DNA from 4 places in the Devosia rhizosphaerae genome. Region 3 is predicted to be linked to each of the others. Evidence: predicted binding sites of a transcription regulator. Region 3 holds the regulator's gene; each other region holds the start of a gene.
The links. The regulator LexA, encoded in region 3, represses DNA repair genes until DNA is damaged. The targets are predictions, from matches to a motif close to TGTTCNNNNTGTGTTCNG.
Positions count from the first base shown of each region.

Region 1: a site for LexA is predicted at 5,899-5,916, ahead of QOV41_RS01765 (ImuA family protein). Genes of this name have one in related genera too.
Region 2: a site for LexA is predicted at 2,958-2,975, ahead of uvrA (excinuclease ABC subunit UvrA). Genes of this name have one in related genera too.
Region 4: a site for LexA is predicted at 1,921-1,938, ahead of QOV41_RS04920 (putative DNA modification/repair radical SAM protein). Genes of this name have one in related genera too.

Region 1 is NZ_CP126539.1:342,714-350,001, forward strand. Features, by position in the region: tRNA gene QOV41_RS01750 (tRNA-Thr) at 1-23, shown strand, start outside; gene QOV41_RS01755 (error-prone DNA polymerase) at 85-3,489, opposite strand; gene QOV41_RS01760 (Y-family DNA polymerase) at 3,486-5,114, opposite strand; gene QOV41_RS01765 (ImuA family protein) at 5,068-5,877, opposite strand; gene QOV41_RS01770 (tellurite resistance TerB family protein) at 6,118-6,561, shown strand; gene QOV41_RS01775 (hypothetical protein) at 6,562-7,107, opposite strand; gene ppa (inorganic diphosphatase) at 7,227-7,288, shown strand, end outside.
Region 2 is NZ_CP126539.1:2,368,718-2,376,005, reverse strand. Features, by position in the region: gene uvrA (excinuclease ABC subunit UvrA) at 1-2,775, opposite strand, end outside; gene QOV41_RS11725 (hypothetical protein) at 3,150-3,302, opposite strand; gene ssb (single-stranded DNA-binding protein) at 3,641-4,162, shown strand; gene QOV41_RS11715 (hypothetical protein) at 4,270-4,797, opposite strand; gene QOV41_RS11710 (efflux RND transporter permease subunit) at 4,984-7,288, opposite strand, start outside.
Region 3 is NZ_CP126539.1:2,192,009-2,199,296, forward strand. Features, by position in the region: gene QOV41_RS10865 (SMP-30/gluconolactonase/LRE family protein) at 1-671, opposite strand, end outside; gene QOV41_RS10870 (2-dehydro-3-deoxy-6-phosphogalactonate aldolase) at 668-1,279, opposite strand; gene QOV41_RS10875 (2-dehydro-3-deoxygalactonokinase) at 1,279-2,211, opposite strand; gene QOV41_RS10880 (IlvD/Edd family dehydratase) at 2,495-4,303, shown strand; gene lexA (transcriptional repressor LexA) at 4,358-5,071, opposite strand; gene QOV41_RS10890 (molybdopterin molybdotransferase MoeA) at 5,197-6,399, opposite strand; gene moaC (cyclic pyranopterin monophosphate synthase MoaC) at 6,396-6,878, opposite strand; gene trpC (indole-3-glycerol phosphate synthase TrpC) at 6,875-7,288, opposite strand, start outside.
Region 4 is NZ_CP126539.1:1,011,786-1,019,073, reverse strand. Features, by position in the region: gene QOV41_RS04925 (UdgX family uracil-DNA binding protein) at 1-675, opposite strand, end outside; gene QOV41_RS04920 (putative DNA modification/repair radical SAM protein) at 677-1,918, opposite strand; gene QOV41_RS04915 (ring-cleaving dioxygenase) at 2,141-3,091, shown strand; gene QOV41_RS04910 (MAPEG family protein) at 3,206-3,619, opposite strand; gene QOV41_RS04905 (ZinT family metal-binding protein) at 5,179-5,811, shown strand; gene QOV41_RS04900 (hypothetical protein) at 5,929-6,087, shown strand; gene mnmA (tRNA 2-thiouridine(34) synthase MnmA) at 6,091-7,242, opposite strand.

The sequences.
Region 1 (7,288 bases), 1.8 Mb from region 3:
TTCGAGTCCCTTCTGCGGCACCACGCTGCCAATTTCATGCTGAACTTATGTGCACCCACCCTTGGGAATGCGCGTTGTGATGTCTCAATGGAAATTTCGTCCGCCTGGCAGCGCTTGAAAAACGCGGCGGCGCTCGTCGTCGCTGTCGCGGGCCGTCGATCGACTGCCATAGGGTCCTGACTTGCCCTCGTCGGCTCGGGCCATGATTGCATCGCCAAAGCTGGTGCCGTCCGCTAGGGCTAGAAGATCACCAGTCATATCCGTGAAACTCTTGGCCACAAGGTGGGTTACGCCATCGGCGCTCTGAAGTTGACCGCGCACCGAGATCATGCGCGCGCCTAGAACAATTCGGCGGTTCTCTTCAAAGATCTTGGGCCATATGATGAGATTGGCAATACCCGTCTCATCCTCGATGGTGGCAAAGATCACTCCACTTGCCGTGCCCGGCCGCTGCCGCACTAAGACAAGCCCAGCCACTTCTACCGTCTGGCCGGGTGGTGTTTGGAGCAGGTCGGCGCACCGCAGGATACGCCTTTGCGTGAGCTTATTGCGGATAAACTGCACTGGATGACCCTTGAGCGAGAAACTCAGCGTGCGATAGTCATGAATAACGGACTCCCCAGGCGGCATGGCAGGAATTGCGGCGTCGGGTTCCTCCTGACGGCGCGGCTGCTCGGCGGCTAGGAATAGCGGCAAGGTTTCGGCGCCATGGGTGCCAATCAAACCTCGGACCGCCCAAAGGGCATCGCGGCGGCTCAGCCCGAGCGAGGCAAAGGCGTCGGCTTCTGCGAGAATGGCTAGGGATCTTTGGGTCAGCCGGGTGCGAAGCCAGAGATCACGCACCGAGTCATAACCGTTGCGGCGGCAGGCTAGGAGCTTCATTGCTTCGGCCTCTGCCAGTCCCTTGACATAGCGTAGACCCAGCCGCACGGCATGGCTGGAGCGGATATCGCCCGCCATTTCCCGATGCTGCTGCCAGACACGATCAGCGGCTTTGACGCCTGGCTCCAACACGCAGTCGAAGTCGGAGAGATTGATGTCGACGTCCCGGATTTCGACGCCATGTTCGCGAGCATCACGGATCAATTGGGCCGGCGCATAAAAGCCCATGGGCTGGGAATTGAGCATGGCAGCGCAGAAAACGTCGGGGTAATGGCATTTCACATAGGCCGAAGCCCAGACCAGAAGGGCAAAGGAGGCGGCGTGGCTTTCGGGAAAGCCATATTCACCAAAGCCCTCGATCTGACGGAAGCACTGCTCGGCAAAGGCGGGGTCGTAGCCGTTCTTGCGCATTCCCGACATGAAGCGGGCGCGGAATTTCTCGATGCGTCCATTGCGCTTGAATGTGGCCATGGCGCGCCGCAACTGGTCGGACTCGCCAGGGGAAAAGCCTCCTGCGATAATGGCGATCTGCATGGCCTGCTCTTGAAACAGGGGCACGCCTAAAGTTCTCTCCAGGACGGCCTTCAACTCCGGCTTGGGGAAGGTCACCTTCTCGCCGCTGATCCGGCGTTTCAGATAGGGATGGACCATGCCCCCTTGAATGGGTCCGGGGCGGACAATGGCCACCTCGATGACGAAATCATAAAGCTTGGTGGGTTTAAGACGCGGCAGCATGGTCATCTGTGCGCGGCTTTCTATCTGGAACACCCCAATCGTGTCGGCTCGCTGGGTCATTCTGAAGACGCTGGCGGCTTGTTCGGGATTATGGTCCGCGTCTGCGATCAACCCGGCAATGGTATAATCCTTGTGGTAATTGCGATGAAGCATCTCGAAGGCGCGGCGCAATGCGCTCAGCATGCCGAGCGCCAGCACGTCGACCTTGAGGATGCCGAGCGCATCGATGTCATCCTTGTTCCATTCAACAATGGTGCGCCCTTCCATGGCCGACTTGCCAATCGGAATGAGGCGATCAAGTGGATCACGGGTGATGACGAAGCCGCCCACATGCTGACTGAGATGGCGTGGAAAACCTCGAAGGGCGCGCGCCACTTCCAGCACGCTGGCCAGTATTGGCTCGCTAGGATCAAGCCCGATCTCCTTGAGGGTCTCGGGGCGGATGCCATCGGCCCAACCCCAATGAAGCTGATTGAGCGCACAGATCGTGTCCTCTGAAAGTCCGAAGACTTTCCCCACTTCGCGCATGGCGGCCTTGGTGCGGTAAGAAATGACATTGGCGGTGAGGCCAGTACGCGCGCGGCCATATTTCCCGTAGAGATATTGGATCACCTCCTCGCGTCGCTCATGCTCGAAATCGACGTCGATATCGGGCGGCTCGTCGCGCTCGGTGGAAATAAAGCGCCCGAAGACGAGGCTATGGATAGTGGGGTCTACCTCGGTGATTTCCAGGCAGAAACAAACCGCTGAGTTGGCAGCCGAACCTCGCCCCTGGCAGAGAATCTGGCGCTCGTAACGAGCGAAGTGGACGATGTCACGGACAGTAAGGAAGTAAGCTGCGTAACGCTTGTAAGCGATCAGGCACAACTCTTCCCAGAGCGTATGCTTGATCTTTTCGGTCAACCCATGAGGGTAGCGTTTGCGCGCCCCTTCCCAGGTGAGGCGCTCCAGCGTCTCCTGCGCAGTTTCGCCATTTCCCACTGTCTCGGTGGGATAGTTGTAGCGCAGATCATCCAGCGAGAAATGGATGCGGGCAGCAAAGCGGCGCGTTTCGGCAATAGCCTGGGGGTGCTCACGAAATATACGGCACATTTCTGCAGGGGTTTTGAGGTGCCGCTCGGCATGCTTTTCCAGTCGCCGCCCGGCTTCATAGATGGTCAGGTGCTCGCGAATGCACGTCACGACATCCTGCAGCACCCGCCGTTCGGGGGCATGATAGAGCACGTCACCGGTCGCCAGGAGAGGGGTGTGCTGGCAGTGAGCTAAGTCAGCCAATCGGTTGAGACGAGCCCGATCGATGCCATCGAAGCGTGGGGCTGCAGCCAGCCAGGTGCGGCCCTGAGCGCGCGCGGCGAGGGTTCTGAGGGTCGCTTCGGTTGTGCGCCAGTCCGTCTCGTCGGGCAGGAGAATGAAAAGTTGCCCGGCTGATAGGTCTTCCGATCCCTCTTCCGCAGGATTTTCCCATAGATCGGCGAAGTGCAGCAGCGGCTTGCCCTTGTTGCCGCGCATGTTGGCCTGGGTAAGGAGCTTGCAGAGCCGGCCATAGGCTTCCCGATCAGTTGGATAGGCGACGATGTCCGGCGTTCCGTCGGAAAAAACGAGCCGGGTGCCCACCAGATAGCGGTAACCTGGAAATTCCGGTCCAATTTCGCGGTAGGCCACGAGCCCCCGCACCACGCCGGCAAAGGAATTTCGATCGGCAAGGCCGATGCCCGCTAAGCCCAGAGCGGCGGCAGCGGCAACATATTCCTCCGGATGTGAGGCGCCGCGCAGAAACGAGAAATTGGAGGTGGCGACGAGCTCAACATAGTCGCTTTCCAGTTCGGGCGGGCGTTGCCGATATCGAGCGGTGAACTCGAGCACCTCACTCATGGAAAGAACCCGTGGAGGTACCAAAGGGGGCTAGCCTGCACTTCATAAAGCCCCTGCCGGAAGAGCCAAAAACGCCGGCCTGTCTCATCCTCGGCAAGATAGTAATCGCGCGTATCAGCGCCTTCTAGGTAGGGCGGGGTTTCGAGTGCTTCCTGAGTGGGGGCGGGCAGCCCCGAAAGATCGCGAATCTTGCGGTCAGGCTCGGAAGGTTCGGCATTGGGCACCAACTGCAGTGGCCTGCCGCTCCGCCACCACTCAGGTGCAATGCGCTCCGGCCCTGCGGCCTTGGTAAAGCGATAGCTGACACGTCGCCATACCATAAGGGCGGGTGGACCATCTGGAACCTGGGCCGTCACTGTGATGGGCTCGGGCCGGGGCAAAAGGCGTAAGGGCCGGATAAGCGCTTGGTCTGGCGCTGTGGCGGGATCATCCGGTGTTCGGGCGACTACCGGCTCCAAAACCACTGCTTGTTCTGGCTGGTGCGTGTTAGCAAAACAAGAGCGGAGCACCGCCATTACGCCAAGCCGGCTGCTCATGCGGTCTAGGAGCTTTTCGAGGTCCGCCGAGGCGTCGCTGCTTTGCAGGGCAGTGAGCTGGGCCGCCTCAAGCGATGAGATCGAGCTGGCGGCCAAGCGCACTATGTCTATGCCGAAGCCTGCATCATATTCCCCGATCAAACGCTCGGAGCGGTGCTTGAAAAGACGGGCAATGTGCGCCGGATCGCGCGTGGCCCGACCGGAATTAACCGAAAGTGTCATGACCTTATGGTCGACGCGATAGAGGAAGAGGTGAAAGGCTTGGGCGCCCTCACCAGCGGTTTCAAGATGGCAAGCGAGTTGCACGGCCAGATCGTGTGCCGTCATCAGCACGTCGTCCATCAGAGCGATTGGGTCGGCAAAACGGCGCTCGGCATAGCGCTCTGCCGCTGGTAGGCGGGGCACCAGGCGTTCCTCGATTGCGCCGTAGGCTTGGTCCAGCCGGACAAGCAGGCTTGCACCAAAGCGGGCCTGCAAGGGCTTGCGCGGACGCTCCCGTACCTGGCCGATCTGCTTGAGGCCCATCTGCATAAGGCCGGTGGTCTGCTCACTAGTGAGGCGCAGTGCAGCCACGGGAAGCGCATCGAGGAAGGTGTGCGTTCGGCCTTCCGAAATGACAGCTCCCGGAGAAAAATGGGCTGTAGCCCATGCCAAACCAATCGTGCTGCCAATGGCACCACGAACGTGATAACCCAGTTGAGCAAGACGCTGGGTCAGTTGGTTTAGCATGGCTGCTTCGCCACCGAAAAGGTGCTCCACACCGGTAATGTCGAGAACTAGATCGCCATAGGGCGCGCAATCGGTATGGACTGCTACCAGCGGGCTGGCATTAGAGTGCCAATCGGCAAATTCAGCAAATGCGGTAGCAAAAGCTTGGTGGTCGATTTCCCGGGTCAGCAGTTGCGGTGCTATGCTGCGGGCGTCAGCCAAGGACTGGCCGATGCGGACGCCAAACCTGGCAGCCGCTCCGTCAAGGGCCGCTACGCGCAGACCCCCTTTGATGCGTTCATAAAAGGCCAGAGGTGCTTCCCCCAAAGTGGGGTCATGCCGTTTGGCGTAGTCGGTCACCCAGCTGGGGAGATGGAGCACTAGGTAACGTCGTGCCGGTGCGCCTTTCCGGTGCATGATCGGCAGCTGTATCGACGATGTAAAAGCCATTTTCCGACCAGCCTAAAATCCATTCCTGCTGTTCCCTTTGGGCTAGTGCCCCCTTTTCTCTCACCACCCGCCATCGGGTTTCGCCGGGCGCGCGGGGATCATAGGGCATTTCTCCGCTCCGGGCCCCGCCGATATGCCAGCGAAACTGAGCGGCGCTCGCTTCTCGGCCGGTGCCATAGCGGAGGAGGAAAATCGAGGTTTTGGAGGCCTGAGCACGCAGGCTGAGGCGCCGACTGGCTGTGAAATCAAGGATTTTGGGCTGACCACCGATCTCAGCCACCACGGCAGCAACACCCCGGCACGCTAAGGCTTCTTCGGCGGCCCAGAGCAGTTCCACCATGTCTTTGGGGCGGACCAGGATCAGCTGTGCTGGATCAAGGCCGAAGGACAGCAGGCCTGCGCCGTAGGGAACACCCAGTTCCTGGGATTCCCCAGCTAGTTGGAGATAGACGAGAACTTGGCGGGGGCCGCCCAGCAATTGCTGCCCCAAGCCAAGGGCAAAGCCCAGGCTGGCACCGCAGTTACGGTGTTCATCGGTAAAGATTTCCTGGACCATACCCGGGCCAAGCACCGGAAACTGCCCGGCACCGACCGTATGGCGCACTGCTGCATTGGCCAGCGCGGGCTTGCGCTCGATATTGGCAATGGTATCCCGCAGCGCGGCAAGGCGCTGTTGGCGATCAGACGCATCCATCGCGGTTTCCCGTGTTCTTGTGTGAACAAAACGGGAACATTTAGACTCCGTTCCGTGACAGAGTCGAGTCCTTTCGTGACCTTTCCGCTGTGGCGCTTGTGCACCATTGAGGTCAAGAGCGTGTGAGTGCCTCATCCAACCTATTGAGCTCGGCGTTTCCCGTGCCCACTCTCAATTCGCTTGCCTCCCGCATGCATTTGAGAATCACCAATCCTGCTGCCCCCCAAGGAGGCTCAAGCCATGTTCGAGGCCATTGCCCGTCTGTTCCAAAAGCCCGATGGGGTGCGCGACGCCCATGACCCCAAGCTGGCCGTCGCGGCGTTGCTGGTGCACCTGGCCGCTGTGGACGGGCAGATGACGGAAGACGAAAAGCGCACCATCAAGAGCGCCCTCAAGCAGCATTATGGGCTGGACGACGCCGAGGTGGAGAAACTGGTCAAGGAAGCGGCCTTCCGCGACGCCGAGGCAGTGGATTTTTATCGCTTCACTTCAGGCCTGATCCAGCTTGAAATGGAAGATCGCATCGAGATCATCCGGCTGATGTGGACAGTGGTCTATGTCGACGACACCAATCACGAACTCGAAGACAACATGGTCTGGCGCATTGCCGAGCTGCTCGGCGTGTCGAGCCGCGACCGCACCATTTTGCGCAACCAGATCAAGAACGAACAAGCGGCCGAGTAGCTACCAGGCTGTCCACTCACCGATAATTTCGACCTCGTCAGCCAGACAATCGAAATCGCCGGCCTTATCGGCCGCCGCGCGGGCCAGGTCATTGGCATCATCATTGGCTCGGGCGTCGACATAGGCGATGTGGCAGGAATTGCCTTCGGCAATTTGGCTCACCACCAAAACCTGCCCGCTATCTTTCCCCGTGTCGGGATCGGCGGTGTGATAGCGCACAATGGTAGCGACCGGAAACCAGCGGCCCATGGCGTTGGAGAGGCGCCATTCGAGCTTTTCGCCCAGGCGGTTAAAGGGCGGCAGGGTTTGACTACCGCTCTGGTTGTTGTCACCAAAACCATAGGCAAGGGAATAGCGGAGATCCCCTTCCATCACCTTGAGCGGAAAGCCTTTATAGCCGGGACAGGCCCAGCTGGCGCCGAAATCGTCGGCATCGAGGACGAGGCACTGGTCGAGATTGATGTCGGTATAGGCGCTGTTGAAGGCGGCATAAGCGGGCAGGGCGCAGCAGAGGGCGAGGGCGGTGCTCAAGAGCCAGGATTTCATCAGCAACTCCAATGTGAGAGGGCAGGTTTGCGCCAAAACTGACTTGCCTTTGCGGCTCAAGCTAGGCACAACGCAGCCACTTTTCCGCCTCCGCGATGAACGGGACCTGAACGCAAAAAATGAACATCGACGCGATCCCAACGGGCAAGAACCCGCCGCACGACCTCAACGTCATCATCGA
Region 2 (7,288 bases), 180 kb from region 3:
CTCGCCACCGCCATCACCGCCCTCGGGTCCAAGGTCGATGACCCAGTCGGCCGTCTTGATCACTTCGAGATTGTGCTCGATGACTACTACGGTGTTTCCACCCTCGACCAGCTCGTGGAGCACTTCGAGCAGCTTGGCCACGTCATGGAAGTGCAGGCCTGTCGTCGGTTCGTCGAGCATGTAGAGCGTGCGCCCGGTTGCGCGCTTGGAGAGCTCCTTGGAGAGCTTGACGCGCTGCGCCTCGCCGCCGGAGAGGGTGGTCGCGGGTTGACCAATCTTGACGTAGCCCAGGCCAACGCGCTGCAGCGTCGTCAGCTTGTCGCGGATCACCGGAACGGCCGAGAAGAACTCCACGCCCTCATCGATGGTCATGTCGAGGATGTCGGAGATCGACTTGCCCTTGAACTGCACCTCCAGCGTTTCGCGATTGTAGCGCTTGCCCTTGCACACGTCGCAGGTGACGTAGACGTCGGGCAGGAAGTGCATCTCGATCTTGAGAACGCCATCGCCCTCGCACTTCTCGCAGCGACCGCCCTTGACGTTGAAGCTGAAGCGGCCGGGGCCATAGCCCCGGGCCTTGGCTTCGGGCAGCCCGGCAAACCATTCGCGGAGCGGGGTAAAGGCGCCGGTGTAGGTTGCAGGATTGGAGCGGGGCGTGCGACCAATCGGCGACTGGTCGATGTCGATCACCTTGTCGAGAAATTCGAGGCCGGTCAGTGACTCGTGCGGAGCCGGCACGACACGCGCGCCGTTGAGACGGCGAGCAATGGCCTGGTACATGGTGTCGATCATCAGGGTGGACTTGCCGCCGCCCGAAACGCCGGTGATCGCCACGAACATGCCGAGCGGCACATCTACGGAAACGTTCTTGAGGTTGTTGCCGGTGGCGCCCTTGACGCTCAGGGACTTGCCCGTCTTGCCCTCGCGGCGCTCCGCCGGCAGGGGAATGCCCATGCGGCCCGAGAGGTATTTGCCGGTGAGGGAATCGGGGTGGTCGAGGATCTGCTGCGGCGTGCCTTCGGCAACGATATTGCCGCCGTGGACGCCCGCACCCGGCCCGATATCGAGCACATAGTCGGCAGACAGGATCGCGTCTTCGTCGTGTTCCACGACGATGACGGTGTTGCCCAGGTCGCGCAAGCGCTGCAGGGTTTCAAGCAGGCGGGCATTGTCGCGCTGATGTAGGCCGATCGACGGCTCGTCGAGCACATAGAGCACGCCGGTCAGGCCGGAGCCGATTTGTGACGCCAAGCGAATGCGCTGCGATTCACCGCCCGACAGAGTGCCGGAATTGCGCGACATGGACAGGTATTCCAGGCCCACGTCGTTGAGGAACCTGAGGCGATCACGGATTTCCTTGAGGATGCGCTCGCCGATCTGGGACTGTGTCGGGCTGAGCTTTGCCGAAAGCTCGGTGAACCAGGTCGATGCAATCTTGATCGACATCTCGCTGACCTTACCGATATGCAGGCCGTCGATTTTTACGGCCAGCGTTTCGGGCTTGAGCCGATAACCGCCACAAGCCACGCAAGGCTTGGCCGACATGTACTTTTCGATCTCCTCGCGCATGCCGGCGCTTTCGGTCTCCTTGTAGCGCCGCTCAAGGTTGCCGATGACGCCTTCGAAGGGCTTGGTCGTCTTGTACTGCCGCAGGCCATCGTCATAGACGAAGTTGATGGGTGTCTTGTCGGTGCCATAGAGCATCGCATGCTGCACCTCGAAGGGCAGGTCGCTCCAGGCGGTTCCCGTTGAGGCGCCGTAGTGCTTCGCCACCGCAGTCAGCGTCTGCAGATAGTAGGGCGCGCTGGTCTTGCTCCAAGGCAGGATGGCGCCGTCACGAACGGAGAGCGACGCATCGGGGACGATCTGGTCCGGGTCGATCTTCTGCTCGGTGCCCAGGCCATCGCAGACCGGGCAGGCGCCGAAAGGATTGTTGAACGAGAACAGCCGCGGCTCGATCTCCGTGATGGTGAAGCCGGAAACGGGGCAGGCGAACTTCTCCGAAAAGGTAATCTGGCGCGGTTCACCATTCTCGTCCAGCTCATCAGCAAATTCGATGAGTGCGATGCCATCGGCCAGCTTCAGCGCCGTTTCGAAGCTTTCCGCCAGGCGGCCGGCGATGTCGGGGCTGACGACCACGCGGTCGACCACCACTTCGATGTCGTGCTTGAGCTTCTTGTCGAGCGCGGGGGCGTCCTCGATTTCGTGGTATTCGCCGTCGATCTTGACGCGCTGGAAGCCCTTGCGCATCAGGTCTGCAAGTTCCTTCTTGTACTCGCCCTTGCGGCCCCGGGCGAAGGGCGCCAGCAAATAGAGGCGCGTGCCTTCGGGCAACTCCAAGGTCCGGTCGACCATTTGCGAGACGGTCTGCGATTCAATGGGCAGCCCCGTGGCGGGCGAATAGGGCACGCCGACGCGCGCAAAGAGCAGGCGCAGATAGTCGTAAATTTCGGTGACAGTGCCGACCGTCGAGCGCGGATTGCGCGAGGTCGTCTTCTGTTCAATGGAAATGGCGGGGGAGAGCCCCTCGATGTGCTCCACATCGGGCTTCTGCATCATTTCGAGGAATTGCCGCGCATAAGCGCTCAGCGACTCCACATAGCGCCGCTGGCCCTCGGCATAGATGGTGTCGAAGGCCAAGGACGACTTGCCTGAACCCGAGAGCCCCGTCATGACGATGAGGCTGTCGCGCGGCAGCTTGACATCGATGCCTTTGAGATTGTGCTCGCGGGCGCCGCGCACGATGATCTCACGGTTCTGGCTAGGCATTGGCATGGTCGGTCACGTCCATCGGTCAGTGCCCCAGGAGGCGGCACGGGCATCGGTCATTTATTGTGCTGGAACTTAGCCAGCAAATAGGCGTGGGGCGTAGGCCCCGCAAGCGACCCGTTAGCATGGCTGCCAAGCCGAGTGGTAACCATGACGTGTACGCCAAGCAACAGCAGCGAGTCCCGTCTGAGAACATAAGCGGAACGAAATGCTGTTGGTCAAGCCCCACGATTGTGCGTGAAAGAATGCATGGACAGCCACAACGCTCCCTCTACCGCATGTAACGCAGTGTCCCCGGCGTCACGAGGACTCCGGGAACCAAGATCTGGCTTGACGGAGGCCTCCTGACATAGCGTGTCAGTAGCCGAGCGCTGGACCGCTCAGGCGTTGCTCTCTTCGCTGACCAGCGACTGCGCTACTGCGGGGCACATCGACTGATCAACGAATGGGCAGGACTGGGCCGCGGCAAAAGCGGGAGCGGCTGCTCCGCTAATCACGGTCAGAGCGAGCAGGGCGGCGAGGAACTTTTTCATGTCATGTTCTCCTTGTTTGGAACGTGACGAGGATGCTCTCTGGTAGCGTGCAGCACCACTTAAGCTCCTGTAAAGTAAGTGAAAACTCGTTAACGTCGGTAATGTGAAGGAGGTTGTTGACCAATCTCGTGCACTAGAACATAATGGGAACATTAACTTTTGGCCTCGGCGATTGCAGGGCTGCGGCGGCGCCTGTTTACAACTTCGCCTTTGGGGGCGCGCCGGGATCGGCAAAGGGGTAGGGTGCCGCAGGATTGGTGCGACCCAGCTGAGCGGCGCGCCAAATGTGTTGGAAAGGGCCTGGTGACGCGCCAGGCTGAATTGACAGGGAGTTCGCCATGGCGGGCAGCGTGAACAAGGTAATTCTGGTGGGCAATCTCGGTGCCGACCCCGAGGTGCGGAACCTGCCGAGCGGCGGCAAGGTGGTGAACCTGTCGGTCGCCACATCCGAGCGCTGGAAGGACCGCAATTCGGGCGAACAGCGCGAAAAGACCGAGTGGCATCGCGTGGTGATCTTCTCGGAAGGTCTGGCCCGCGTGGCCGAGCAGTACCTTAAGAAGGGTTCCAAGGTTTACCTCGAAGGCCAGTTGCAGACCCGCAAGTGGCAGGATCAGTCGGGTCAGGACAAGTACTCGACCGAGATCGTGCTGCAGAACTTCAACTCCTCCATGGTGCTGCTCGACGGCCGTGAGGGTGAAGGCGGCTTCCGCGGCGGTGGTGGCGCTGGCGAGGGCGGCGGCGGCTATGGCAACGACACCGGTTTCCGCGGCGTGCGCGATCAGGGTGGCGGTGGGCGCCGGCCATCGACCAATGCGCCGGCCTTCGAGCCGGGCGGCATGGACGACGATATTCCGTTCTGAGGTTTTACCGCAGAATGAGGGGGGGCCGGACGGCCCCTTTTCCTTGTGCCCAGCCAAGAAAAAGGGCGGATCCACCGAGCCGCCCTTTGCTGTTCGGTAAGTGGAGCCTACCGGCTGAACGGCACCGAGGCGCGGAAACTCTCGCCGGTTTCCACATAGACCACATCGAAAGCGACGTTGATCGCACCGTTATCGAGCGTGATCTGAGAGGAGATGTTGTACTCCTTGCCCTCTTCGTCTTCCTCCTGCTCGCGCAGGTTGAAGATGACGCCATTGCCGCGCTTCTGGCCAATTGCTGTGCCGGTGAAGGTGGCGTTCGAGCTCATCGCCGCTTCGTAGCGGCGGCTACCATCGATATAGGCCAGGGTGCCGGCAACGGAGAGATTGTTGCCCGCCAGGGTGCAGCGGCCGTTGTAGTTGACCTTGTCCTGATTGCCCTGGTTGAGCGACAGGCGGCACACCACCGTCTCCTTGTTGGCGCCGGTCAGGGTGCCGCGGCCGCGCCAGTCCCCAATATAGGACTGCAGCAACGCCACTTCAGCAGGACCGGCAAAGGCCGGGCCGCTGGCGACGCCAGACGTAAGGAGCAGGCCTGCGAGCGCGACGGCGCGCGTCAGGGATGCGACATGGGTCATTTGCACTAAGCCTCCAGTGAATCATGCCCCCCGGCAGATCCGATGCCGGAAACCGATACCAAATCCGTGCGGCTCCGGCCGCAAGCTTCTCAACAATGTGACTGCGGCAGGAGACTGCCCCCTGCCAGACGAATCAGACGTCTACAATCTATTCGGGTGCCCCGATTTCTCGCAAGCAGCTGTGTCTCAGCTGGTCCGCTCTGGTTCGACCGGCGTGGCACCAGACTTCGTTTTATCTTCCTTGGTGCCGCGCAGCCGCTCGAAGAACTTGCCCCCACCCACCAGGATGGACGGCAGCATGAAGAGGTCGCCGACCAGCGCCAGGCCCAGCGACAGCACGAAGAGCGTGCCAAACAGCGCCACCTGGGGGAGTGCCGAGAAGGCGACGATGATCGTGCCGGCGCACAGGATGACGGTGGTGGCGACGATCGCTCCGCCAATGCGCTTGAGCGTATGCTCCACCGAGGCGAGGTGACCCAGCCCTTCGTTCCGCCGCCCATGCATGTAGTGGGAGAGGAAGTGGATGGTGTCGTTGACCGCAATGCCGAAGGCGATCGTCAGCGCGATCACCGTGGTCAATTGCAGCCCCGCGCCGGTCGCCCAGAGATAGCCGACTGTGCCCAGGATCGGGAAGACATTGGGCACCGTCGAGGCCAGGGCGATGCGGAAGCTGCCAAAGGCAATGCCGATCAGCACCAGATTGATGAGGACGCTGGCGGTCAGCGAGGCCTGGAGCGAGCGCACGATGTCGTCGGTAGCGAAGGTGGTGAGCACGCGGAAGCCACCCACTTCGGCGCCCTCGATGCCGGCCGCCGCGATCTGGTTCTCGATGGTGGCGACGAGCTCCTTGAGCTTGCCGCTCTCGATGACGGTCGGCATGAAGCCGGTGACGAGGCCCTGCGAGCCATCATCGGTCACGAAGCGCTTGCGCATGAAGGGGCCGACGGCGCTCAGCACCTGTTCGCGCGTGAAGCCGCTCTCGGTGTAGTTGGTCATGCTGGCCGCCGAGATGACCTTGTTGTCACCCAGCTCGCCTTCGACGATTTCGTGGACGATGCGCAGTGTCTCGTAGTCGGCCGGGCCGATATTGGGATCGTTCTCGACGAGCGGCACGCGGACATAAAGCGGCGCCACGCCACCCACGCCTTCATCGATGCTCTCGGCAGCGGTGAGCGCGGAGGACTCGTTGGCGACATAGTCCTCAAAGGAGAAACGCGGCTGGATGACGAAGAACGGCACCAGCAGGAGGATGACGAGGAGCACGGAGAGGATGGTGACCGGCCTGCCGGCTGTGGTCGCCAGCTTCCAGGCCAGCGGCACGGGCGCGTTGAGGGCAAAGTTCGGTGCCTTGGGCAGCTTGAACCCGAGCCGGACAGCCGCCTTGAGCAGCAGCGGCATCACCGTCATCAGGCACACGAACATGATGACGCAGCCCAGCGCACCCGCCAGTGCGAATTCCTGCACGCCTTGGCCGGGCGAGACATAGAGCGAGGCGAAGGCCACCAGCGTCGTAAGCGTGGTGAGCGCGGTGGCGGGGCCGACCAATTTGAGCGTCCGGTCGACGGCCGCGCTGGGGTCATCGCCGTCGCGCCAATAGGCGAGCCAGTTGAAGATGAAGAACATCGACTCGGCAAAGGCCATCACCAGCACCAGCGTTGTCACGATGATGGTAAGAAAGCTGAACGAGCCGAAGAGGAGCAGGATCATGCCCATCGACCACATCACCGCCAGGAACGGCGTGGCGGCCACAAGAAGCGCGCCGGTCAACGAGCGGAGGGCAAAAAGCGCAATGACCGCGCCCAGCGCGAAGCCATAGACGGTGAACTTGATCTGGTCATCGACCGCCGCATTGAGCATTTCGGAGGTCCAGAGCGGGGGCCCGGTCAGCTCGATCTGAATGTCCTGGCTCTCGTAGAAGGCGACGGTTTCGCGCAGGCTCTCGATCATCGCCGCATTGCCCAGTTCGCGCGTCATCTCCTGATTGGGGAAGATAATCAGCACCACGCCGGATAGATCGGGCGTGATGAGGTTGCGCATCATGGGGTCGTTCTGCTGCAAATCGGCTAGGGCCGCTGCCACCTGCTCGGGGGTGGTCATGCCCTCGGGCACTGCCGGAACGGAGCCGCCGTCGCCGTCGGGCTTGCGCAAGGTGAAGGGCGACATGGTGCCCACGGCAAAGTCGTTGAGCTCGAGATCGAACGCGAGGGTGCGGATCTCCTCGAGCACTTCGGGATCGGTCAGCCGCGGCGAGTTGACCAGCACATAGATGTCGTTCTCAAAGGTGCCGAAATTCTCCGACAGCCGCTCATAGGCATCATAGTGCTGGCCCGAATGGGCGTAGACGCGCAAGAGGTCGCCGTCGACATTGGCGCGGGGGATCTGCGAGAAGCAGAGAACGCTGAAGAGCACCACCAGCAGCGCCATGATGCGCGGGTGGCGCAGGGTGAGGGCGCCGAGCCGCTCCAGACCAAAGCCGATGGACCGATCGCGC
Region 3 (7,288 bases):
GGTGCGTGACGAACGACGCAGGCGCCGCCCCATTTGGCGTTCCACAAATAGCCTTCGCTGTCGACGACGGCGCCGTCGGGATAGCCAGGTTCATCCGAAACGTCGGCAAAGAGCTCCCACTCGCCGACGGGCAGACCCGTCTCAGGATCGGTAGCCACCTTGAGGATTTGTTTGGTGGGTGTATCCGTCCAATAGGTGGTGCGGCCATCGGGCGCAAAGCAGGTTGCATTGGGGATGCGGATATCGGTCTTGAGCGGCGTCAGCTTGCCCGATCGGTAGTGATAGAGCGCACCGATGGCACCTTCCTCATTGCCGCGGTCCATGGTGCCGATCCAAAACGCGCCGGAGGGGTGCACGCGGCTGTCGTTGCAGCGTGTTGCTGTCTTGTCCGCCTCGATCGGCATGATGGTCTCGCCCATGCCGTGCTCGAGGTGAAAGCGCTTGAGCCCGGTTTCCGTCACCACCGCCAGATTGTCATGGTCGATGATCGAACCTGCCGCGACGATCTCGGGTAGCTCCCACCGCTGTGCAACTTCACCTTCGGGCGTGGCGGCAAACATCGCCTTGTTGTTGATGTCAAACCAGAACAGCTGCTGTCGCCCTGGGTGCCAGAACGGGCCCTCGCCAAGTGAGCAGCGGCTGTCGATGAGAAGGGATGCTTTTTCGGTCATGCGGTGCTCCCAATGTCATAGGCAGCTACAGCCTTCTGCGCCCGGTCTCCAACCTCGCTGGCGGTGACCCCAGGCTTATAGAGGAAGGTGCCGAGTCCGAAGCCAGTGCAACCAGCTGCGAAGTATTCATGGAAATTGTCCGGGTTCGCTCCCCCCACGGCATAAACCGGCAGTTCGGGAGGCAGCACAGCACGCATGGCCTTTATCCCCTTGGGACCGAGCACCTCAGCGGGGAAGAACTTCAACCCCGTCGCGCCAGCCCGAATGGCAGAGAAGGCGTCGCTGGGGGTAAATACACCCGGGTAGGACAGGAGATTGCGGCGTCTCGTTTCGCCGATCACCTGATCATTTGTATCGGGCGATACGACGAATGTGCCTCCCGCACTGGCGACGGCCTGCACATCCGCCACGCTCAGCACGGTTCCCGCGCCAATCATGGCATCGCCGCCCAGGTGCTCGGCCGCCCGCTCGATGCTGATAAGTGCATCGGGTGAGTTGAGCGGCACCTCGATCATGGTCACGCCTGCGGCAATCAGTTGCTCGCAGACGGGGATAGTTTCTGATGGCGTGATGCCGCGAAGGATAGCAATGAGATGTCTGTGGTTCATCAGATCAATTCCGATCTAGCGGTGCGGTCACGGGCGGCTTTCAATCCCGCGAGTACAATAGTGGTGGCGTCCACGGATTCACCCTTTGCTCCGGCCCACTCCAGCACTTGCGCGTATAGGGCGCAAAGAGCCGGTGAGCCTATGAGCGGTACCGGAGCGGTACCGATCAGCTGCCGATTGGCGCCAATTTCAGCACCGATGAGTAGCCCGGATAGAAAACCGGCGCACCAGTCGGGCTGGCGATCGGACAGCAGCGAACCGGCGCGGATCTCGAACAGCCGCCCAAGCAGCTGACCCGGATTCTTGAGCCCGGCCATCGCGCCTGCCTCGAAGCCTTCCGCGCGTGCTGGGCCGTCGAGATCACCCTGCAAGGAGTGCCGCAGCACTGATTGCGTGCGCAGGACTTCGAACAGCTCTCCGGTCATGGCGGTCGAGAACCGCTCAATCCTTGTGCCATCGAGCACAGCCCATTTGGAGTGAGTGCCGGGCATGCAGACAACGCCCGCGAAGTCCGTGTAAGTGGCCGCGAGGCCAAGCAGCTGTGTCTCTTCACCACGCATGACGTTGTCATTGCCGCCGCGCTGACAGACGCCAGGCAGGATTGCGACTCGATAGCGAGTGTCTGGCATTGCTGGGTATACTGCGCCTGCAGCAAGATCGCGCAGATCGGTAGGTGCCTCCAAATATGGCGCCTCCATCCAACCCTGCCGGGCGCCCGCCATGCCGCAAACCAAGACTTCAGTGGGCTGGCCCTCTTGTCCAGTGTCGGCGAGAAGCTCCATCAGAACACCAGCGAATTGGTCGCGCTGGAGCTTGCCCATGCCTTTGTCGGAGCGGCGCTCAAAAATCACCGAGCCATCGGCAGCGATGCCCCAGACCCTGAGGTTGGATGTGCCCCAGTCCACCGCTATCCAATCCATCTTGGCGCTCAATCTATTCTCCCCGTCCGCCTCGGCGGGCGACACTAGTGACCGAATCTAATTCCAGCCAGCCCCATTCTCCGCCTGCGTCGCGACAGCAAAGGACGGCCGGGTCGACCTGTCTCCTCCTTGAGTAAGGCCCGACGCGCGTTGCGGCAGGTCGCGACGGGTTCTCCACTTCCGATCATTAGTATGATTTTTTCGGTGCCAAGGCATTTAATCTCGGTGCAGCCGTGTTAGAACTGTTCCAACGTTGGCGCTTGCGCCGACGGCCACTCAAGGAAAGATACGACAGATGACGGCAGGTAATGGCAACGGCGCGCCCAAGCAGCTGCGCTCGCGAGCCTGGTTCGACAATCCAGACAATCCCGACATGACCGCGCTTTATCTCGAGCGCTACATGAATTTCGGTGTCTCTCGCGAGGAATTGCAGTCCGGCAAGCCGATCATCGGCATCGCCCAGACAGGCTCGGATCTCAGCCCTTGTAACCGGCACCACATGGTCCTCGCCGAGCGTGTTCGCGAAGGCATTCGCGAGGCCGGCGGCATTGCAATCGAGTTTCCGGTTCATCCGATCCAGGAAACCGGCAAGCGGCCAACTGCCGGGCTCGACCGCAATCTCGCCTATCTTGGCCTCGTTGAAGTGCTTTACGGCTATCCGCTGGATGGTGTGGTGCTCACCATTGGCTGCGACAAGACCACGCCGGCAATGCTGATGGGTGCGGCGACGGTCAACATCCCGGCCATTGCCCTGTCTGTTGGGCCCATGCTCAATGGCTGGCACAAGGGCGAACGCACCGGTTCGGGCACCATCGTGTGGAAAGCTCGCCAGATGATGGCCGCTGGCGAAATCGACTACCCGCAGTTCATCGAACTTGTGGCGTCTTCGGCACCTTCGACCGGCTACTGCAACACCATGGGGACGGCGACCACGATGAACTCGCTGGCCGAGGCGCTCGGCATGCAGCTTCCGGGCTCGGCGGCGATCCCTGCGCCTTACCGCGACCGGCAGGAAATCGCGTACCGCACCGGCAAGCGCATCGTCGACATGGTGCATGAGGACCTCAAGCCCTCCGACATTCTGACCAAGGACAATTTCGTCAACGCCATCGTCGTGAACTCCGCTATTGGCGGCTCGACCAACGCGCCCATCCATATCAACGCGATTGCCAAGCACATCGGCGTCGAGCTCAACATCGATGACTGGCAGGAGCACGGCCACAAGGTGCCGCTGCTGGTCAACCTGCAGCCGGCTGGTGAGTATCTAGGCGAGGACTACTATCACGCCGGCGGCGTTCCGGCCGTCGTAAACGAGCTGATGAAGCAGGGACTGATCCGCGAGGGCGCGCCCACGGTCAACGGCAAGTCCATTGGTGAGAATTGCCGCAGCACGCCCATTCAGGACGACAAGGTCATCCGTCCCTTCGATCAGCCGCTCAAGGGCGAAGCGGGCTTCCTGGTGCTCCGTGGCAATCTGTTCGACAATGCCATCATGAAGACCAGCGTGATCTCGCCCGAATTTAAGGAGCGCTACCTTTCGGACCCGGTGCATCCCGGCATGTTCGAAGGCAAGGCCGTGGTGTTCGACGGGCCTGAGGATTACCACCACCGGATCGATGATCCGTCGCTCGAGATCGACGAGCACACGCTCCTGTTCATGCGCGGCGCGGGGCCCATCGGCTACCCTGGTGCGGCTGAAGTGGTGAACATGCGGCCACCCGATTACCTCATCAAGAAGGGCATCCATTCCCTAGCTTGCATCGGTGATGGTCGTCAGTCGGGTACTTCTGGCTCTCCCTCGATCCTCAACGCTTCGCCAGAAGCGGCAGCTGGCGGCAACCTCGCCATTCTCCAGACTGGCGATCGGGTTCGCATCGATCTCAACAAGGGTGAAGCCGACATCCTGATTTCGGACGAGGAAATCGCGTCCCGCCGTCAGCAACTGGCCGAAACGGGCGGCTACAAATACCCAGCCCATCAGACACCCTGGCAGGAAATCCAGCGCAACATCGTTGGCCAGCTGGGCGAGGGGGCGATTCTCCGAGGCGCTGACAAATATCAGCGGATTGCCCAGACCAACGGCGTCCCTCGCGACAATCACTAGGAATGCAGAAGGCCCGCCAATCGGCGGGCCTTGTCTCATGTCAGCTAAATCTACTCAGTACTTGCGCAGCAGGCCCACCAGCCGACCTTGCACCTTGACGCGGTCCGGCGGGAAAATGCGGGTTTCATAAGCCGGATTGGCCGCTTCCAGTGCCACAGTGTTCCCCTTGCGGCGCAGGCGCTTGAGGGTTGCTTCCTCGTCGTCCACCAAGGCCACGATGATCTCGCCCGTCGAGGCTTGATCCTGCTTCTTGATGAGCACGGTGTCGCCGTCGAAAATGCCTGCCTCGATCATCGAGTCGCCGCGCACTTCCAGTGCGTAGTGCTCGCCGGGCCCCAGCATTTCCGGTGGCACGGCGATGGTGTGGGAGTGGCTCTGGATAGCTTCAATGGGCGTACCGGCAGCAATGCGGCCCATGACCGGGATGGAAATCGGCCGAGCATAGTCCTCGCCGGCGCTGATGCGAGATGGGGGCGAAGCGACCTTGCCGAGATTGCCTTCGATGACTGAAGGTTCGAAGCGGGCGCGGCGACCACCGAGCGTTGGGTTCATCGAGTCCGGGAGTTTGACCACTTCAAGCGCACGCGCCCGATTGGGGAGGCGGCGGATAAAACCGCGCTCTTCCAGGGCGGTGATCAGCCGGTGAATGCCGGATTTCGACGCCAAATCGAGGGCATCCTTCATCTCATCGAAGGACGGCGGAATGCCGCTTTCTTTCATCCGTTCGTGGATGAACATCAGCAGCTCGTGTTGTTTGCGCGTCAGCATTGGCCCCTCGGCGAGAATCGGAACATAGGCAGAACGACTATAGGTGTTCCAGTTATGTTCTGCAATATCTCCATTGCCATTCCGTGGGACTTAAAGATGAACGGATCCTGAACGACTTTCTCGCTTCAGAATCCGTCTATCGGTAGTGCTTCGACAACTGCTCTGGCGGGCTGGCCGGGATCATGCTCGGGTTGCACGATCAGCATGTCGGCATCTGCGAGCGAGGAGGTGTGCCCGCTATCGGTTTGGGCGATCGGGTCGAGCATCGGCCCGGCATCCGTCTGCACGAGGCGGGCCCGCATGAAGTGCCGACGCGCGGTGTTTGGCGGCGTGGGGCCGACGAGAGGCAGGCGCCAATGCGCAGGCTCGTCGTAGCCCAGCCAATGGCGGAGTGCCGGCTTGATGAAAACAGTGGCCGTGACCATGGCCGAGACGGGATTGCCCGGCAGGCCGAACACCAGGGTTCGTCCATTGCTGCCGAACATCAGCGGCTTGCCGGGGCGCATGTTGATGCGCCAGAAGTCGAGCGCGACACCCAGATCTTTCAATGCACCTTGGACGAGGTCGTGCTCGCCCACGGACGCGCCGCCGGTGGTGATGAGGATGTCCGGCTCGGCAGCCAGCGCCGCACCCAGGCGAGAGCGCAGCAGGGCTGCGTCATCAACAATGATGCCGTGATCCGTCACTGCCTCGGCATAGGGCGCGAGCATGGCAGCAAGCCCAAAGCTGTTGGAGGCGACGATCTGGTCGGGACCTAGTGGAGTACCGGGGAGAACAAGCTCATCGCCCGTCGCCACGAGGGCAATCTGCGGCCGGTGGGCTACGGTTAGCCCGGCGCAATTGGCTGCAGCCGCCACGGCGATCTGCATGGGCGTGAGGCGCGTGCCCGCCGCGACCAGCGTCTGACCAGTAGCGAAGTCAGCACCCGTGGGGCGGATGCTGTGGCCAAGCCGGGCAGGGGCCGTGAAGCGGACGAGGTCGCCCTCGCGCACCGCCTCTTCCTGCATGATCACGGTGTCGGCGCCGACGGGGACTGGCGCGCCAGTGAAGATGCGGACCGCTTCTCCTTCCCCAACAGACCCGCTGAAGGCTGCGCCGGCCTGAGACATGCCAACGACCCGAAGCTGCGCCCCGTCGCTCACGTCCGCGGCCCGCATGGCATAACCGTCCATGGCGCTGGCATTGAAGGGCGGCTGGTCGTGCGTGGCAATGATCGGGTCGGCGAGGACGCGGCCCACCGCCTCGGGCAGGGCCACAATTTCCGGCGTTACTGGGGGAACACGGCTGAGGATTTGGGCCAGCGCGTCGTCGACCGGAAGAAGGCTCATGGCGCCCGCATGTAGTCGCCGGATTTGCCACCCGACTTCTCGAGCAGGCAGATATCGCTGACGACCATGGCGCGGTCGATTGCCTTGGCCATGTCGTATAGCGTGAGGGCCGCGGTAGAGGCAGCAACCAGTGCTTCCATCTCGACGCCGGTCTGTCCAGTTGTTTCAGCCGTCGCGGTGATGCGGATGGCCTCGGCGCTCTCGGCTTCGATTTCGACGTTGACCTTGGTGAGCGGAATGGGATGACAGAGCGGAATGAGCTCGGAAGTCTTCTTGGCACCCATGATGCCGGCCACGCGCGCCACTGCGAGTGCGTCGCCTTTCTTGAGGCCACCGCCCATAATGGTGCTGATTGTCGAGGGTTGACCGGTCAACCGCGCCTGCGCCGTGGCTCGGCGACGCGTAACCGCCTTGTCACCAATATCGACGATGTGCGCCTCGCCCCGGGCATTGAGATGGGTGAGGGCTTGGTTGCTCATGAGCGAACCGTCTCGACTTGGCCCATCAGGAGAGCCCGCGTCGCGGCGACCACATCGTCCTGCCGCATCAAACTCTCACCAACGAGGAAGGTCCCGATACCCGCTTCGCGATCCAGCAGTTGCAGGTGGGCGTGGTCCACGATGCCGCTTTCGCTGACCAGGGTCACGCCTTCCGGAACACCGCCTGCGAGCTTGATGGAGGTTTCGAGGGTTGTTTCGAAGGTGCGCAGATTGCGATTGTTGATGCCGATGAACTGGGCGCCCAGCCCTAGCGCACGATCGAGTTCAATCTGGTCATGCACCTCCACCAGTGCATCCATGCCCCATTCCTCGGCGGCGTCGAGCAGGTAGCGCGCCACGTCGTCGCCGACCGCGGCGAGGATGATGAGGATGCAGTCCGCGCCCCAAGC
Region 4 (7,288 bases), 1.2 Mb from region 3:
CGATTTCATGGCCGAGATCTTAAGGCGCGCGGGATTGAAGATGGAGGAGAAGTAAGTCCGCCAGTCCTCCTCCACCGCATCGACCTCCGGTACGTCGGTGCGGCGACCGCCCTCAGCAAAAACAAGGGTTTGGGTGTCCCAATAGACCGAGCGATAGGGCGTAACGATGGCCCAAACCATGCCATCGAAGCGCCGGGCAAAGAAGGGGGCGGTGAGCTCGAGCGAGTAATGTTCGGGCTCGAACCAGGCGGCGAAGCGCTCGAAGCCAGTGTCATCGGTGATCGCCTTGAAGCGCACAAAGGCCTTCATCTTATGGCTGTCGCGCCGCACCGCAGAGGCCATTAGTGTTAGCGTACTGTTGTCCTTATCAGCAGCATTCAGCAGCAGTTGGGGCACTTCCTGTAGCCGCCAGAGCACTCGATAAAGAAGGTCGAACCGCGCCGGATCGGCGTGGTTGATGGCAGTTTGCGCAAGTTCGATGAACTGGCGCGGCACCGAACCGATCGGTCCAGCCGCTTCGGGCAGCATGGCGTCGCCGCCTTCAAAGAGCCCGTTGGCTTCTCCTGGTATACGCCAGGCCACGTTCTCGGGGGATAAACCAGCCGCGAGCAATTGGCGGGCCTTGCCGCGCCACTCGTCGAAATCGTTGAGCGATTGGAGGCGTACCGCGATCATTCTAGAACAGCGCCAATTGCTCTGGCGCGGGCGTGAGCTTTGCCCGCAGGCGCTGATGGTCGGTCAACCCGCCCGGCGTCCAGTCGAGAGCCTCGATAAAGGGTCGCACCTTGTCGATCGATCCGGCAATCCGCGCCACATCGTCAAGCCGGAGCGAATGGTGACGGCGCGTAGCGATGATACGGTCGACGCTGCGCGTTCCCAGACCCGGCACGCGCAGGAGCATGTCGCGGTCCGCACGGTTGACGTCCACGGGGAAGCGCTCGCGATGCTTGAGCGCCCAAGCGAGCTTGGGGTCGATAGCCAGATCAAGCAGTCCATCCTCCCCACCCGCCACGATCTCCGGCACGTCGAAGCCATAAAAGCGGATCAGCCAATCGGCCTGGTAAAGCCGGTGCTCGCGCATCAGCGGCGGCGGCCTGAGCGGCAGGCGCGAACTGGCGTCGGGGATGGGCGAAAAGGCCGAGTAGTAGACGCGGCGCAGCTTATAGCCGGAATAGAGCCCTGCCGCCCGATTGAGGATGGCCCCGTCATTGGCGCCATCGGCACCGATGATCATCTGCGTCGACTGCCCGGCGGGCGCCCACTTTGGCTTGGCGGTCCTGGTCTTGGTTTTGGCTTCTGGTGCGGCTTCATCAAGCTTGCCGCGCACCCGGGCCATGGCGGTGCGGATTTCGCTCGGCCGCTTTTCGGGTGCGAGGGTTTCAAGCGCGATGTCGGTCGGCATCTCAATATTGGTCGACAGCCGATCCGCCCATCGCCCGGCTTCGGCGAGCAGCTCGGGCGCGGCATTGGGAATAACCTTGAGATGAATGTAGCCGGCGAACTGGTGATCTTCCCGCAGCGAGCGCGCCACCCGCACCAGTTCTTCCATAGTGTAGTCCGGCGAGCGGATGATGCCCGAGGACAGGAACAGCCCCTCAATGTAGTTGCGCTTGTAGAAGTCTAGCGTCAGCCCGACAACTTCCTCGACGCTGAAGCGCGCGCGCTGCACATTGGAGGAGGAGCGGTTGACGCAATAGATGCAGTCATAGACGCAGAAATTGGTCAGGAGGATTTTGAGCAGACTGATGCAGCGACCATCCGGAGCATAGGAGTGGCAAATGCCGCTGCCCTCGGTTGAGCCGATGCCGCCCTTGCCGGCGCTGTTGCGCTTTTCGGTTCCGCTGGAGGCACAGGAGGCATCGTATTTGGCAGCATCGGACAGAATGGCAAGCTTGCGGCGGAGCGTAAGGGGGGGCATGGCGTTCTTCTTATGTTCACACAAGTGATACGCCAGATGCCGGTCGCAGATCATGCTAAAAAGACATGAGACGCTAAGTTGTGATCGAACGAGCAACCGCCCTTGTTCAAGAAATCGCACCAGTCTGTCGGGATTGGACATCTGCCAGAGGCGAGCGCTCTGGATTACATCTTGGTCACAACAGGACGCGGGAACAGATCTCGCCGCAGCAGGAGACAGCAAATGGCACTCGAACTGGGAGGCATCCATCACCTCACGGCAGTTACCGCCGAGGCGAAGAAGAACCTTCATTTCTACACCCAGACCTTGGGCATGCGGCTCATCAAGAAAACGGTGAACCAGGACGACACCACCGCCTACCACCTTTTTTACGGTGATGGCGTTGCCTCGCCTGGCGCCGACCTGACCTTTTTTGATTTTCCAGCGGCACGCGAGCAGCGCGGCAACCACACGGTTGGGCGCACCGGCCTGCGGGTCGATAGCGAAGAGAGCCTCCTGTGGTGGAAGGAGCATTTGCAGTCCCACAATGTCGGCACCAGCGGCATAAAGGAACGCAACGGCCACCTCTCGCTCGACTTCGAGGATTTCGAGGGCCAGCGCTTCCGCATGGTGATCGACGCCGTCAACAAGGTCGTGCCCTGGGCCAAGTCGCCCGTGCCGGCGGAGCGGCAGATCATCGGATTGGGGCCGATCACCCTCTCGGTGCCGCGGCTGGACCGCACCGAGCCGGTGCTGCTCAAGGTCATGAACATGCGCAAGGTGCGCGAATACCCCATGACCAGCCATACGCCCGAAACCCATGTCTATGAAATGGGTCCCGGCGGCCCGGGTGCCGAACTGCATGTCGCGGTTGATCCGAACCTGCCGCCCGCCCGGCCGGGTGCCGGCGGCGTGCACCATGTGGCCTTCCGCACGCCCAACGAGGACACGCTGCGTGAGTGGATCGAGCGGGTGAACTCCTTTGGCATCCGCTCCAGTGGCGAGGTCGAGCGGTTCTATTTCACCTCGCTCTACTTCCGCGAACCCAATGGCATTCTGTTTGAACTTGCCACCGACGTGCCGGGCTTTGCCGCCGACGAACCGATGGAAACGCTGGGCGAAAGCCTCGCCCTGCCCCCCTTCCTGGAACCGCGCCGGGCCCAGATCGAGGCCAACCTGAAGCCCCTGGTTTAGGGTTTGCAAGGGTAACCCCTACCCATCCTACCCCTCACGAGGGGGAGGTGAAGAGGCGGCAGCACGCGCGATTGGTTCCTCCCCCTCCAGGGGGAGGTTAGGTGGGGGTGTGCATCAGGCGAGGATCGTCCAGCCCGTGAGGAGCACGACAAGCACTGTCACCAGCGCGCCAGAAACATAGAGGATGGTCCTGAGGCTTCCCCCTTTGGCCGCCTTGCCGCCCTGCAAATAGATGGTCAGGTGGAGCAGCCGTATTGCAATGTGGGCCCAAACCAGAATGGCCAAGATGGTGGGTTCGACGCCCACCATAATTGCAACGATCACAGGCACGACAAACGGGGCGAGCGCCTCTACCGAATTCATGTGGACGCGGTCGATGCGGTAGAGAGGGTTTTCGTCGCTGGCCGGGATGACGGGCCCGGAGAGCACTCCGGCACGGCCCTTCGAAGCCCCCGAATAGATGGCCAAACCCACGGACACGAGACAGAGTGTGAGCAAACCCAAAAGGCTGAGCGTGTAGGATTCCATCTCGCTGGGCTATCCTATGCAGATGAATGTTCAGCGACAGTGCGAGCGAGGCGAAGAGCCCCGACGCCGCCGGGCGTGCAAGCGCGCGTCACAATACCACAATAGCGCTGCCGATGAAGTGTGCTGATCGAGGTTGGCTGAGGCCAGGAGTTCCGCGCCTGGGGAGTTACCCCCACCCGGCCCCCCCTGAGAGGGGGAGGTGAAGAGGGGTGAACGGCACGACACACTCGGTCGGTCCCTCCCCCTTGCAGGGGGAGGTTAGGTGGGGGTCTTGTAGGGGGAGGCTAAGTGGGGGTCTTCCTGGAAAGAAGTCCCGCGTGTCCACTCAGGAGACCCAGATGGCTTGACCATCGTAATGATATAACATTAGAAAGACGCATGTTATAACATTCCGGAGGTTGATCTTGCGTCTCTCACTTCTTGCACTGGCCCTGATGATGGGCTCGGCTCATGTTGCGGCGGCAGACGAGGCTTGGCGCCTGTTTGTTTCCGACCATGAGGAGCCGGTGGTCCGCGTTGTCGATGCACTGACCGGCAAGCAAATCACCCAGATTGACCTGGCAGGCCCAGCCAGCCTGCACCGCAGCCAGAGCGGTGAAACGGTCTTTGCTGTTCAGGGTGCCGCTGGGGCCGTGACAGCGATAGGCACCGGAATCGCCCTGGACGATCACGGCGATCACGCCGACCTCGAAGTTACTGAACCAGGGCTGACAGGTTTCTCGATCGAGGGCGATGGCCCGTCGCACTTCGTTGAACATGGCGGCCATTTCGCTGCCTTTTTCGATGGCGAAGGCGTCGCGCGCGTGTTCAGCGAGAGCGAAGCACTCGCTGGCGAAGGAGAGATCAGCGAGGTCAAGGCCAACGCGCCGCATCATGGCGTTGTCGTCCCCTTTGGCGACCATTCGATTGTGTCGGTCTACGATCCAGCCGGTGATGGCTCGGTGGTGGGGGTGCAGGTCGTCGGAGCCGACGGCGCGCCGATCGGGGCTGTCGTTGAATGCGTCGGTCTACACGGTGAAGCCCTGTCTGGCGATCTTGGTGCCATTGGCGGCTGCCAGGACGGTATTCTGCTGATCAGCTCCGCAGGCGGGCAGCCGAAGGTCGAGGTGCTGGCATTCCAAGACGGGCGGGGCGAAGGTCGAGTTTCCACCCTTGTTGGTGGACGTGGTCTCCAGTATTTCCTGGGCAATTTCGACGCGGACACCGTCTCGCTGGTCGAGCCAGGTGCTGAGGCGCCTTACCGCCTTGTCGATCTACCCACGCGCCGCGTCCACTTCGCTGTCGATCCGGTTCGGCCCCGGTTCGCCTACGTGTTCACCGAAGACGGTACATTGCATAAGCTCGACGTCATCCGGGGCGAACTCACTGATGCCCTTGAGCTGACCGATCTCTATTCGATGGACGGCCATTGGAGCGACCCGCGCCCGCGGATTGCCGTGGCTGGAGACAACATCTTCGTCAGCGATCCTCTCGCGGGCAAGATCCACGTCGTTGACGCTGAAACCTTCCAAGAGAACGAAGCGATCACAATTGAAGGCAAGCCATTCAACCTTGTTGCTGTGGGCGGCAGCGGGGTCGATCACGACGCCACGGACCAAGAGCATGGGCATAGCCATGACAGTGATGCACATGATCATGGTCATGCGCACGATCAGGACAGCAAGGTTTACCAGGGCTATTTCGAGGATGACCAGATCGCCAGCCGCGCGCTGACCGACTGGGAGGGCGATTGGCAGTCGGTCTATCCCCTGCTCCAGGACGGCACGCTTGACCCGGTGATGGCGCACAAGGCCGAGGGCGGGGAGATGACCGCTGAAGAGTACCGCGCCTATTACGATGTCGGCTACCAGACCGAAGTGGATCGGATCACTATCAAAGGTGAAACCGTCACGTTCTACGAGAATGGCGAGCCGGCAGCAGCGCGTTACGAGAGCGACGGCTACGAAGTTCTGACCTACGAAAACGGCAATCGTGGCGTCCGCTTCATCTTCAAGAAGGTCGATGGCCACTCAGCTGCCCCTGGTTTTATCCAGTTCAGCGACCATGCCATCGCGCCACAGGATGCAGGTCACTACCACCTGTATTGGGGGAACGACCGTGCGGCACTGCTGGAGGAACTGACCAACTGGCCGACCTACTACCCGACCGCGCTCAGTGCTGAGGACGTGGTCGCCGAAATGCTCGCCCACTAGGCGCCTTTTCGCAGATCCATGCGCTCGGCCGCACGGCCGGGCGCATTCTCTGGCTACCGTATTACGCCTCTTGTCCGTTCCATGCTAAGGCCATGGCAAACAGACAGGGGACCACCGATGAGCGAAAAGAACCAGCGCCGGGGCCGGCTCGTCCTGATTGCCTTTGGCGTGGTGGCGCTGATCTTCATCATCGCATCGCTCAACAGCAATCTCAACATCTGGCGGCAGAACGACGCCGCCGAAGAAGCGGCGCAGGAATCGGTGGATGCCCAGTAGGTCCTAGGCGACCAGCGCCTGCGGCACGGCTTCGGCGATGAAACCACCGCCCAACACTTCCGAAGTGCCGGTGTCATCGGCGTAAAAGACGCAAGCCTGCCCCGGCGAGATGCCGTATTCGCCGCTGACCAGCGTCACATAGACATCCTCGCCGCGCATCTGGATGACCGCCGGCTGCGGGCCGCGGGTGGAGCGCACCTTGACCTCGACCGGCGCCCCATTGCCGGCGCTGGCTTCGGCTAATGGCCGGGCACCCAGCCAGTTGACGTTGCGCAGGCGCACGGTATGGGTCTTGAGCGCCTCGCGCGGGCCCACGATCACTCGGCCAGTCTTGTGCTCGAGCTTGACCACGTAGAGCGGCTCGCCTGCGGCCACGCCAAGACCTTTCCGCTGGCCGATGGTATAGTGAACGATGCCCTCATGCTTGCCCAGCACGCGGCCGTCGAGATGGACGATCTCGCCTTCGGCCACTGCTTCGGGATGCATCTTGCGGATGATATCGGCATATTTGCCCTGCGGCACAAAGCAGATGTCCTGGCTGTCGTGCTTGTCGGCGATCTCAAGGCCCATGTCGCGGGCGAGCTCGCGCACTTCGGCCTTGCCCATGCCGCCCAAGGGGAAGCGCAGGTAATCGAGCTGATCCTGGGTGGTGGCGAACAGGAAATAGCTCTGGTCGCGCTCGGCATCGACGGGGCGAAAGAGCTGGCGGCGGCCATTAGCGCCAAGCCGGCTCTGCACGTAATGCCCCGTTGCCAGGGCGTCGGCGCCCAGATCCTGCGCCACCGTCATGAGGTCGACGAACTTGACCGACTGGTTGCAGGCGATGCAGGGCACCGGCGTCTCGCCCTGCTGGTAGGCATTGGCGAAGGGCGCGATGACGCTTTTCTTGAAGCGCTCCTCATAGTCGAGCACGTAATGGGGGATGCCCAGCTTGGCCGCGACCCGGCGGGCATCATGGATGTCCTGCCCGGCGCAGCACGCGCCCTTGCGATGGGTGGCCTCGCCATGGTCGTAAAGCTGGAGGGTGACGCCCACCACTTCATAGCCCTCGCGGGCAAGCAGGCCAGCAACGACCGAGGAATCCACGCCACCCGACATGGCGACGACGACGCGCGTGTCTTGGGGGCGCTTGGCGATATCAAGCGAGTTCAGCATCTTTGGTATCCGGTTGGGGTCAAGGGCCAGCGGACGAATGTCGCTG